DNA from 3 places in the Bacillus arachidis genome. Region 1 is predicted to be linked to each of the others. Evidence: riboswitches for the same ligand, from Rfam matches in the RefSeq annotation. Region 1 holds a riboswitch; each other region holds the start of a gene.

The links. A riboswitch is a leader RNA that binds a small molecule or an ion and turns the genes downstream of it on or off. The one in region 1 is predicted to bind thiamine pyrophosphate.
Region 2: linked by a shared signal. The riboswitch ahead of thiC (phosphomethylpyrimidine synthase ThiC) and the one ahead of QRY57_RS03880 (MTH1187 family thiamine-binding protein) in region 1 are both predicted to bind thiamine pyrophosphate.
Region 3: linked by a shared signal. The riboswitch ahead of thiT (energy-coupled thiamine transporter ThiT) and the one ahead of QRY57_RS03880 (MTH1187 family thiamine-binding protein) in region 1 are both predicted to bind thiamine pyrophosphate.

Annotation. Positions count from the first base shown of each region.
Region 1 covers NZ_CP127376.1:426,912-430,199, reverse strand. The annotation lists gene QRY57_RS03890 (ABC transporter substrate-binding protein) at 1-399, opposite strand, end outside; gene QRY57_RS03885 (ABC transporter permease) at 396-1,172, opposite strand; gene QRY57_RS03880 (MTH1187 family thiamine-binding protein) at 1,144-1,464, opposite strand; TPP riboswitch at 1,569-1,670, opposite strand; gene QRY57_RS03875 (anaerobic C4-dicarboxylate transporter family protein) at 1,904-3,217, shown strand.
Region 2 covers NZ_CP127376.1:4,614,279-4,617,566, forward strand. The annotation lists gene thiC (phosphomethylpyrimidine synthase ThiC) at 1-1,695, opposite strand, end outside; TPP riboswitch at 2,029-2,144, opposite strand; gene lldP (L-lactate permease) at 2,989-3,288, opposite strand, start outside.
Region 3 covers NZ_CP127376.1:4,287,711-4,290,998, reverse strand. The annotation lists gene QRY57_RS23735 (sensor histidine kinase) at 1-567, shown strand, start outside; gene thiT (energy-coupled thiamine transporter ThiT) at 791-1,393, opposite strand; TPP riboswitch at 1,489-1,590, opposite strand; gene QRY57_RS23725 (FeoA family protein) at 1,782-2,009, shown strand; gene feoB (ferrous iron transport protein B) at 2,006-3,288, shown strand, end outside.

The DNA.
Region 1 (3,288 bases):
ATCTTTCGGAGAAGTAATATTATCTTTTTTCAACGATGCAAATGCAGATGTGTTATGTTGAATAATTGCTCCAATCGAAACAACTGGTATTCCTTCAACACGAGCTGATGTTACATTTTCTTGATAACTCACACCGAAATCCGCTTTTCCTGATGCAATCATTTGCTCTACCGATACGTTATCACCTGGCTGAATAATTTCTACATCTAAACCTTGCTTTTTATAGTAGTCTTTCGTCTTTGCTACATATAAACCAGTATGGTTTGTATTTGGAAACCAGTCCAAAACAACTTTTACTTTCTTTTCCTTATCTGTACTCTCTTCTTTCTTCGCTGCATTACAACCGACAACACCAACTGCAAGTATTGCGGCTAGCATAACTTTTAAACCTTTTTTCATTTTCTGCCGTCCTTTCTGTATATCCATGGTGCTGTTAGTCTTGCCATAAATTCTACAATAAAATACAAGAACAATGTGACCATGACAATAATTGCTGCGATACCAAATACACGGGCTGTTAAAAAGGATTTTGTTGCACGCGTAAGCATGACACCTAATCCTTCACTCGCACCAAGCCATTCCCCAATAATTGCTCCCATCACACTATATGTAACAGCTATTTTTAGTCCTGAGAAAAAATACGGGAGCACAGCTGGGAATTTTACCTTCTGATAGATTTGCCATTTCGACGCTCGCATTGTTTGTAGTAACTTGAGCATATTTCTATCTACTGTTTGAAAACCTTCTAAAATACTAAGAGCAATTGGAAAGAAACAAACAAGAATAACGACCATCACCTTTGGAAGCATCCCATATCCAAACCAAATAATAAATAAAGGTGCTAGCACGACAATCGGAATGGTTTGTGAAATAACGAGTAACGGATTAATTAACAAACGAAACAATGGAATAACGTCCATAATAATTGCAATACTCGTTCCAAGTAAAATCGCAAAGAATAATCCGATGATAACCTCTTGCAATGTTTGTATTATATTTGGTAGTAATAAATCCTTCATTCCAATCAGTTCCTGTACAATAGCAGAAGGTTTAGGCAAAATCCACTGTTCAATTTGAAATAATGAAACAGATCCTTCCCATATGGCAATGAGAAGGATTAGCCAAAGCGCTGTAATTGTTATATTAGATCGTTTCTGGTTTTTCATATTCATCACGGTACTTCCAAACTTTCTCATCAATCGTTACACCAGTGCTTGGACGATAATGAATTTTAATAGACGTAATCACTTCTTCTGCGCCAGCATCAACACAAGCTTGTTGTGCACGTTTGATCACGTCGAGAAGCGCATCTAATTCTCCTTCTAGCGTTGTTTCCATCGCACCTACTTCATAACGAACACCAGATTGTTGTACGACTTCAATTGCTTTATCAACAACGGCATACACATCTTTCGTTTTTGCTTGTGGTACGACTGAAAATGAAATGGTAACTTGTTGTGACATACTAAAATCCCCCTTGCAAAATATGTTTTGTAAAAAGAAAAGGCTTTCCCACGAAATACGTAGGAAAGCCTTGCATGCAAGTTATTATACAATAACATCTGCTTACATCACTTTAAGTAACTCCCTACGCTGGCATTATCCAGATCAGGTTGAGGGTCGATGCTCACTTACATCCTCTCAGCCAATTGGCTCCCCGGTTTTAATTCGTTTTCATTGTAGCATGATTTATTTTTTCAAACAAACAAATCACATTTTTTCATCACTTTACACTTAATTTTCTTGAAATAATGTCACAAAATGTAGTGAATGTTACTTTTTACGTGTTATATAATAAAAAAGGTTTATATAACAACTTTCTCTTTGTTTAATTTAATAATTATCAGTTAAATTTAAATTATTCAAAAATATCTTACCATATGAATTTCGGAGGTAGTTTATCATGTTTTGGCTACAATTTCTTACCTTGCTTCTCTGTATTTTTATCGGTGCACGCCTTGGTGGAGTTGGACTAGGAGTAATGGGCGGAGTTGGTATGGCAATACTCGTATTTGTCTTCCACTTACAACCAACAGCTCCTCCTATTGACGTTATGCTGATGATTTTAGCAGTCATTACAGCTGCGGGTGCCCTGCAAGCTGCGGGTGGAATGGATTATCTTGTCCATCTCGCAGAAAAAGCACTACGTAAAAATCCAAAGCGCATTACATTCTTTGCTCCTATTGTAACTTATTTATTTACGTTATGTGCTGGAACTGGTCACGTTGCCTATTCTGTACTTCCTGTTATCGCAGAAGTATCACGAGAATCAGGAATTAGACCGGAACGCCCAATGTCCATTGCCGTAATCGCTTCACAACAGGCAATCACAGCAAGCCCAATCTCAGCTGCAACTGTGGCCCTATTAGCGATGCTAGCTGATTATAAAATTACATTGTTAGATATTTTAAAAGTAAGTATTCCTTCTACTTTTATCGCTTGTATGCTAGCTGCTTTCGTTGCGAGCAAAATGGGTAAAGAGTTAAATGAAGACCCAGAATACTTAAAACGATTGAAAGAAGGCATGATTCCGAAACTTGAAGAAAAGAAAGAATTTATCGGTGCAAAAGGTGCCAAGTTATCTGTTATTCTTTTCTTATTCGCTACTCTTTTTGTTGTCCTTCTTGGTTCATTCGAAGCACTTCGTCCAGGATGGATGGTAGATGGAAAATTAGTTCGTCTTTCAATGCCAAATACAATTGAAATGGTTATGCTTACAATTGCTGCTCTTATTATTATCTTCTGTAAACCAAATGTAGAAAGCATTGTATCTGGTAATGTCTTTAAAGCAGGCGCTACAGCTGTTGTTGCAATCTTCGGTATCGCTTGGATGGGAGACACATTCTTCAATGGAAACTTAAATACCATTCAAGGATCGATTCAACACTTAGTAACAAGTGCACCATGGTTATTCGCTATTGCATTATTTATTCTATCTATTTTACTGTATAGCCAGGCAGCAACAGTACGTGCGTTAGTGCCACTCGGATTATCACTTGGTATTTCACCAGCACTTCTTATTGCGATGTTTCCTGCAGTAAACGGATATTTCTTCATTCCGAACTACGGAACAATTGTTGCTGCGATTAACTTTGATCGCACAGGAACAACACGTATTGGTAAATATGTATTAAATCATAGCTTTATGATTCCTGGTTTGGTTGCAACATTTACCTCCATTGGAATTGGAATGCTACTCATTTCAATTATGTTTTAACATATAAAAGCACAAACTTTTTTTGAATAAAGTTTGTGCTTTTTCATTTAATCAAACGTTTGTTTAAATTT
Region 2 (3,288 bases), 730 kb from region 1:
TGCTTCTGTTGTTTCTAAATCATTTTCTTTTGCATACTCACGAATGTCATGTGAAATTCTCATACTACAGAACTTCGGACCACACATCGAACAGAAATGAGCTGTTTTTGCCCCTTCTGCTGGTAATGTTTCATCGTGAAAATCCATTGCGCGTTCGGGATCTAAAGATAAGTTAAATTGATCGCGCCAGCGGAATTCAAAACGAGCTTTTGAAAGTGCATCATCACGCTGCTGCGCTGTTTTGTGTCCTTTCGCAAGGTCAGCCGCATGCGCCGCAATTTTATACGTAATAACCCCTTCACGAACATCATCTCTGTTCGGCAAACCTAAATGCTCTTTCGGTGTCACATAGCAAAGCATTGCTGTGCCAAACCAACCAATCATTGCTGCACCAATCGCAGATGTAATATGGTCATAACCAGGTGCAATATCCGTTGTTAAAGGTCCGAGTGTATAGAACGGTGCACCTTGGCAAATCTCAAGCTCTTTATCCATGTTTTCTTTAATTAAGTGCATCGGTACATGACCTGGCCCTTCAATCATAACTTGAACATCATGCTTCCAAGCAATTTTTGTTAACTCACCAAGCGTTTCAAGCTCAGAAAATTGCGCCTCATCATTTGCATCTGCAATCGAACCTGGACGTAATCCATCTCCTAAAGAGAAAGAAACATCATATTGTTTCATAATTTCACAAATCTCTTCAAAATGAGTGTATAAGAAGTTTTCTTTATGATGGAATAAACACCACTGCGCCATAATGGACCCACCGCGTGAAACAATTCCTGTCGTACGTTTTGCAGTGATTGGAATGTAACGAAGCAGCACACCTGCATGAATTGTAAAGTAATCCACACCTTGCTCCGCTTGTTCAATTAACGTATCACGATATACTTCCCACGTTAAATCTTCAGCAATTCCATTTACTTTTTCTAGCGCTTGATAAATTGGTACTGTTCCAACCGGTACAGGAGCGTTACGGATAATCCATTCACGAGTTGTATGAATGTTTTTCCCTGTTGATAAATCCATAATGGTATCTGCGCCCCAGCGAGTTGCCCATGTCATCTTCTCTACTTCTTCTGCAATGGAAGAAGAGACAGCAGAGTTTCCGATATTCGCATTTACCTTCACATGGAAATTGCGGCCAATAATCATCGGTTCTGCTTCTGGGTGGTTAATGTTTGCTGGTAAAATAGCGCGTCCTTCTGCAATCTCTTTACGTACAAATTCAGGCTCTACCCCTTCACGAATCGCAACATATTCCATCTCAGATGTGATGATCCCCTTACGAGCATAGTGCATTTGCGTTACATTTGCTCCTTTTTTTGCGCGAAGTGGTTTACGATCCATTTGCGGGAACACAGGTGTATGATTAGATGCGACTTTCACACCATCATCTTCCGGCTTAATTTCTCGTCCTTCATACTCTTCCACTTCTCCGCGCTCAACAATCCAGCGACGGCGAGGCGATGGAATTCCTTTCTCTAGCTCTACTTTGTACTTAGGGTCTGTGTACGGACCACTCGTATCATAAACACGAATTGGTGGATTTGGTACACCGTTTGTATCACTTTGTTCAATCTCACGCATTGGTACTTTCATACCTTCATGCGGCCCATCAACATAAACTTTCTTACTCCCTGGTAAACTCGACTTCAATTCAATTTGTTCAGCTGAAACAGATTGCTTCATAATTTGTGTTTCCTCCCCTTTATCATTTCAGGCAAATCTAACTTGCACCGAATCTTGAGCCAATTTCTGTGCAACTCGATTCTCACTTCAGCGACGTTTTGCCGCTTTCGGTTTACTTAAGATCCAGCTTGAGCGGCTAGAATGATCGTTGGCTTCGTTTCTTCAACTGAGGTAAAACACACCTCTTCGGCTGAAACTCCATCCCCCTCCCATTCTGAAAGAGCCGCTTTCGCCTTACTTGTGACAAGGACAAGAACTAGTGGCCAGCGCATGCCAAAATAAAAAGAGCCAGATCCATAGTAAAACAAGGACCTGGCTCATAAAGACATAGTTATGTAAAGCCGTTAACTTCCCTACGCTGGTACGAGCCAGATCAGGTCCAAAGGGTTAAGAAGTTATCGCGCTTCTCTCTCAGCCTAAGCATCACTTAGGCACCCCTAGTTTATCACTGATTTAATTTTCAATACTTTCCCATCATACACGATAATCAGAAAAATGCAAAGGCATGAGTTGCAATTTTTATCTATCGTTTTTTTGTCTGCTAATCGATATACCTGATAGAACCAATGATTATTAGCCCTCACCAATCGGGCTCTTATGGGCAGTTGATCTATCACCTAGCTTCTTTGTTTCCGCTAAATTTTGAGGTGGGAGCCAAAACTTATTCATGTTCAAATAAAATCATATCATCCGTCTACAATTAATAGAGATTTCTACTTATTACACGGATTATAATACGGTTTCGTGTTATAATTTTCTAAAAATTACTATTTTTATATATTTTATTTATAAGAACAATTCAGTTAAAGTCAAAACACATAAAAAATTAGTCATATTATTTATGCACATATATCAAGTATAGTTTAGATCAGGAGTGAAATTATAATGGGGTGTTTGGGGTCTATCTTCAGGTTTATATTTTGCGCAATATGTATTATTTTTGTCTTTTGGTTTGGAGGCACGTCAATTATGGCCTTTTTTTCTGCTCTGTTTGGGGGCAGTTGGATGCACTTCTGGACATTATTTTCTATCTGGGTTGTTGCCAATTACGGAATCGGTTGGCTGTTTGAAGTTCACTGGAAAGATGAGGACGCGGGCGACGAATTCTTTTTAAATTTTATTCTTTTTATCAGCATACTTATTTATAGGGGAGTTAATAAACTTGGGAGAGTGTTCATCCGAGGATGAATAGTCTCTCAGCGTAACCATTTAGTTAAGGTTATGAAACAAGCCAGGTGCTTTCAGCACCTGGCTTGTTTGTGTTAAGTTGACGGCTTATACCCACCTAAAAGCTTACGGTATCATCCACGTTAAATAGTAGGCTTGTACATATGTCATAATCCCAACAATCACTACAAAGAATAGACTATGTTTTACTGTAAAGCGGAATAAATCAGATTCTTTTCCAGCAAGTCCTACTGCTGCACACGCGATTGCAATCGATTGCGGAGAAATCATTTTACCCGTTACACCACCTGTTGTATTTGCCGCAACAAGCAGTACTTCTTTTACACCAACTTGCTGCGCTGTAATCGCTTGTAAGTTGGAGAATAGTGCGTTTGCTGATGTATCTGATCCTGTTAAGAATACACC
Region 3 (3,288 bases), 1.1 Mb from region 1:
CATAAGAAAGAGTATTATTTTCAGGCAATGGAAAAAGAAGTCGATAAGATGGATATGTTAATTTTGGATATGCTAGAGTTAGCTAAATTTGAGTCTGGTACGTATAAAATGAAAATGGATATTTTTTATATTGATGGAGTTATTGAGCATATATGTGAACAACTATCATTAGAAATAGCGAAAAAAGAATTGAATGTTCATAAATGCCTTTTGCCAATCGAAGTTGTTGCAAATCAACATCGTATCGAACAAGTAATTATAAATTTTGTAACGAATGCAATCCGTTATACACCTGAAAAAAAGGATATTATTATTTCTATAAGAGATGAACTGAATCGAATAAAGATTTGTATAGAAAATAAAGGCGCTCATATTGAAGCGGAACAATTAGATAAGATTTGGGATCGGTTTTATCGGATCGATACAGCTCGTCAGCGCTCAAAAGGTGGAACAGGACTGGGGCTCGCCATTTCTAAAAATATTTTAGAACTTCATGGTGTGGAATATGGTGTAGATAATACAGTAGATGGTGTACTGTTTTACTTTTATTTACATAAAAAAGTGTAGAAACGAAATTCTACACTTTTTTATTATTTCTTAATTTTATTTTGATAGCATCTTTACTTTATCTTTATATTCTACACGTATAATTTATATAAAAAATAAGGTTTACAAGGAGTAGATTAGCCATGAATAGTAATTTACTAAGTGTAATGGTATTTATATTCTTATGTGTATTTATTGTTTTTATTATTGATATAACTCATTAAATAAAAAATAAGATTGCCATTTAGGCAACCGTATTTTTTGAATTCAAATTATGTGCACCAATACTTTTAAATAAGCGTGGAGCTGTTGTAAATAGAAGCATTAGTAAAGCTGTACATAAAGCGAAAGAACCAAGCATTGTACTACCGTTCACAATCAATGAATAAAGAACAGCTGATTGTCCAGGCGGTGCGTATTTCCCAAAAAAGATAACCCCGGCAATAAAATGACAGAAATAACGTGCTAAGCTACCAATGAGTGTAGCAATAACAATATAGACCATTGCTTTCTTACCTTGATTATTCGCCATTGATTGCTGAATAGGTTGATAAAATAATCCAGCAAAACCGATAAAAGCAAATGCAACGAAGTACTCAATAAACGCTTGAACTGGCGTTAAAATATAAGCATCTCCGAATACAATTTGCAGTAGCCCCCAAATTAAGCCACCGAAGAAAGCTGTTTTAAATCCCCAGCGGTATGCGATAATAAAAATAGGAATCATAGCAAATGAAATGGAACCGCCTGTTGGAAGTTTAATCGAGATTGGTAAAATGTCGATGATTAAGGCGAAAGCTGCAAGGATTGCAGATTCAATCATCGCTTGTAAATTGGTGTTACGCATGTTCTTATTCCCCCTAAATCTAAGTTGCACAAAAAAAGAATAATTTACCATAGGGAGATATGAAATACGTAAGTAGAAAATGATGAGGTATATGTATTTCGACGCTTGCACAATTCCTACGTTAGCATTAACTAACAGGTTCTAAGGGTCGGAACGAATTGTTCCCTCTCAGCAACGAGGCTCCCCCTGTGATAACGAGATTCTTTATTTGTTAGGTTCAGTGTAATCGAAATGGATGAGAATGGCAAATGAATCTGTTATGACAATTATTTAAATATAATTGTGCAAAAATGTTAATAACTATGAAGGGAAAGCTATAGTACTTGATTCATAGAATATGATATAATTTTCATGAAAATAATTATCATTCTCTTCGAGGGGGAAGATTATGAGTTTAGTAGATATTAAAATAGGTGAAACAGTACTTGTAAAAAATATACAATCGTTAGATAAGTTATTAAAGCGTAGATTAGCTGCGTTTGGTCTTTCAGAAGGAAGTGAACTTCGTATGAAACAAAAAGCAATGTTTAAGGGACCGTGTACGCTAGAGTGCCGTGGACAATTAATTAGTATTCGTCATTGTGACGCGAAAATGATAAAGGTGGAATTAGCGTGAATAAAGTTGCATTGCTAGGGAATCCGAATACGGGGAAAACATCATTATTTAATGCGCTAACAGGTTCTTATGAATATGTAGGAAACTGGAGCGGGGTAACAGTAGAAAAGAAGGTCGGTAAGTTAAAAGGTAAGCAAGGGACATTAATTGATTTACCAGGTATATATGATTTAAATCCGGTTTCTCGTGATGAAGGTGTTGTTACAAATTTTCTACTAACAGAAGAATTTCATCATATGTTAAATATTGTTGACTCTTCTCAATTTGAGCGCAATATGCATTTAACATTGCAACTATTAGAATTTGGTAAACCAGTTTCTATCGGTTTAAATATGATTGATGTAGCAAAGCAGCGTGGAATTATTATCGATGTGAACAGGTTATCAGAAATATTAGGAGTAACAGTTGTTCCTGTTGTTGCGAGAAGTGGAAAAGGCTGCAAAGAGTTACTTGCAACCCTACATGAGAGTAAGCAAAAAGAGCAAAAGCCCTTCAGTATTTCATATGGTAAACAAATAGATGCAGGAATTGCAGATATCATGGAGTTTTTAACTAAGGAAAATTATGAGAATCCAAGGTGGCTTGCACTTCAATTTTTAAGCAATAATGAAGTAGTAGAACAAGAAGTAAAGAAATTGCCGGTGTATGAAAAACTTATAGCGATTCGATCAGAATTAGAGGAAGAAATTGATGTAACGCTGGAACAACATATTTATCGTTCACGTGCAGCGTATATTGAAAAGTTAAAAACAAATGTGATTCAGCATGAGAAGGAAGGGAAAATTCCTTTTTCAGAAAAAATTGATCAGTTAATCACACATAAAGTTTTAGGACTTCCAATCTTTTTAGCTGTTATGTTTTTTATTTTTCAGGTTACGTTTACGTGGATTGGAACACCTTTATCGGATATGCTGGATGAATTTTTCAGCGGTCAACTCACCGATTGGGTAACAGCGGGTTTAACAACTATTGGAGCCTCTGATTTTATTCAAGCGCTCGTTACAGAAGGAATTATTGCCGGTGTTGGTGCTGTATTAGTATTCGTTCCACAAATCTTTGCATTATTTTTCTTTATTTCGTTATTAGAAGACTCAGGATATATGGCTCGTATTGCAGTTGTGATGGATCGTATTATGGAATTCTTTGGTTTAAATGGGAAAGCATTTATTCCAATGATTATCGGTTTTGGTTGTAACGTTCCAGGGATTATGGCGGCAAGAACGATTGAACAAGAGAAAGAGAGGCTACTTACAATTTTAGTAACGCCGTTTATGTCTTG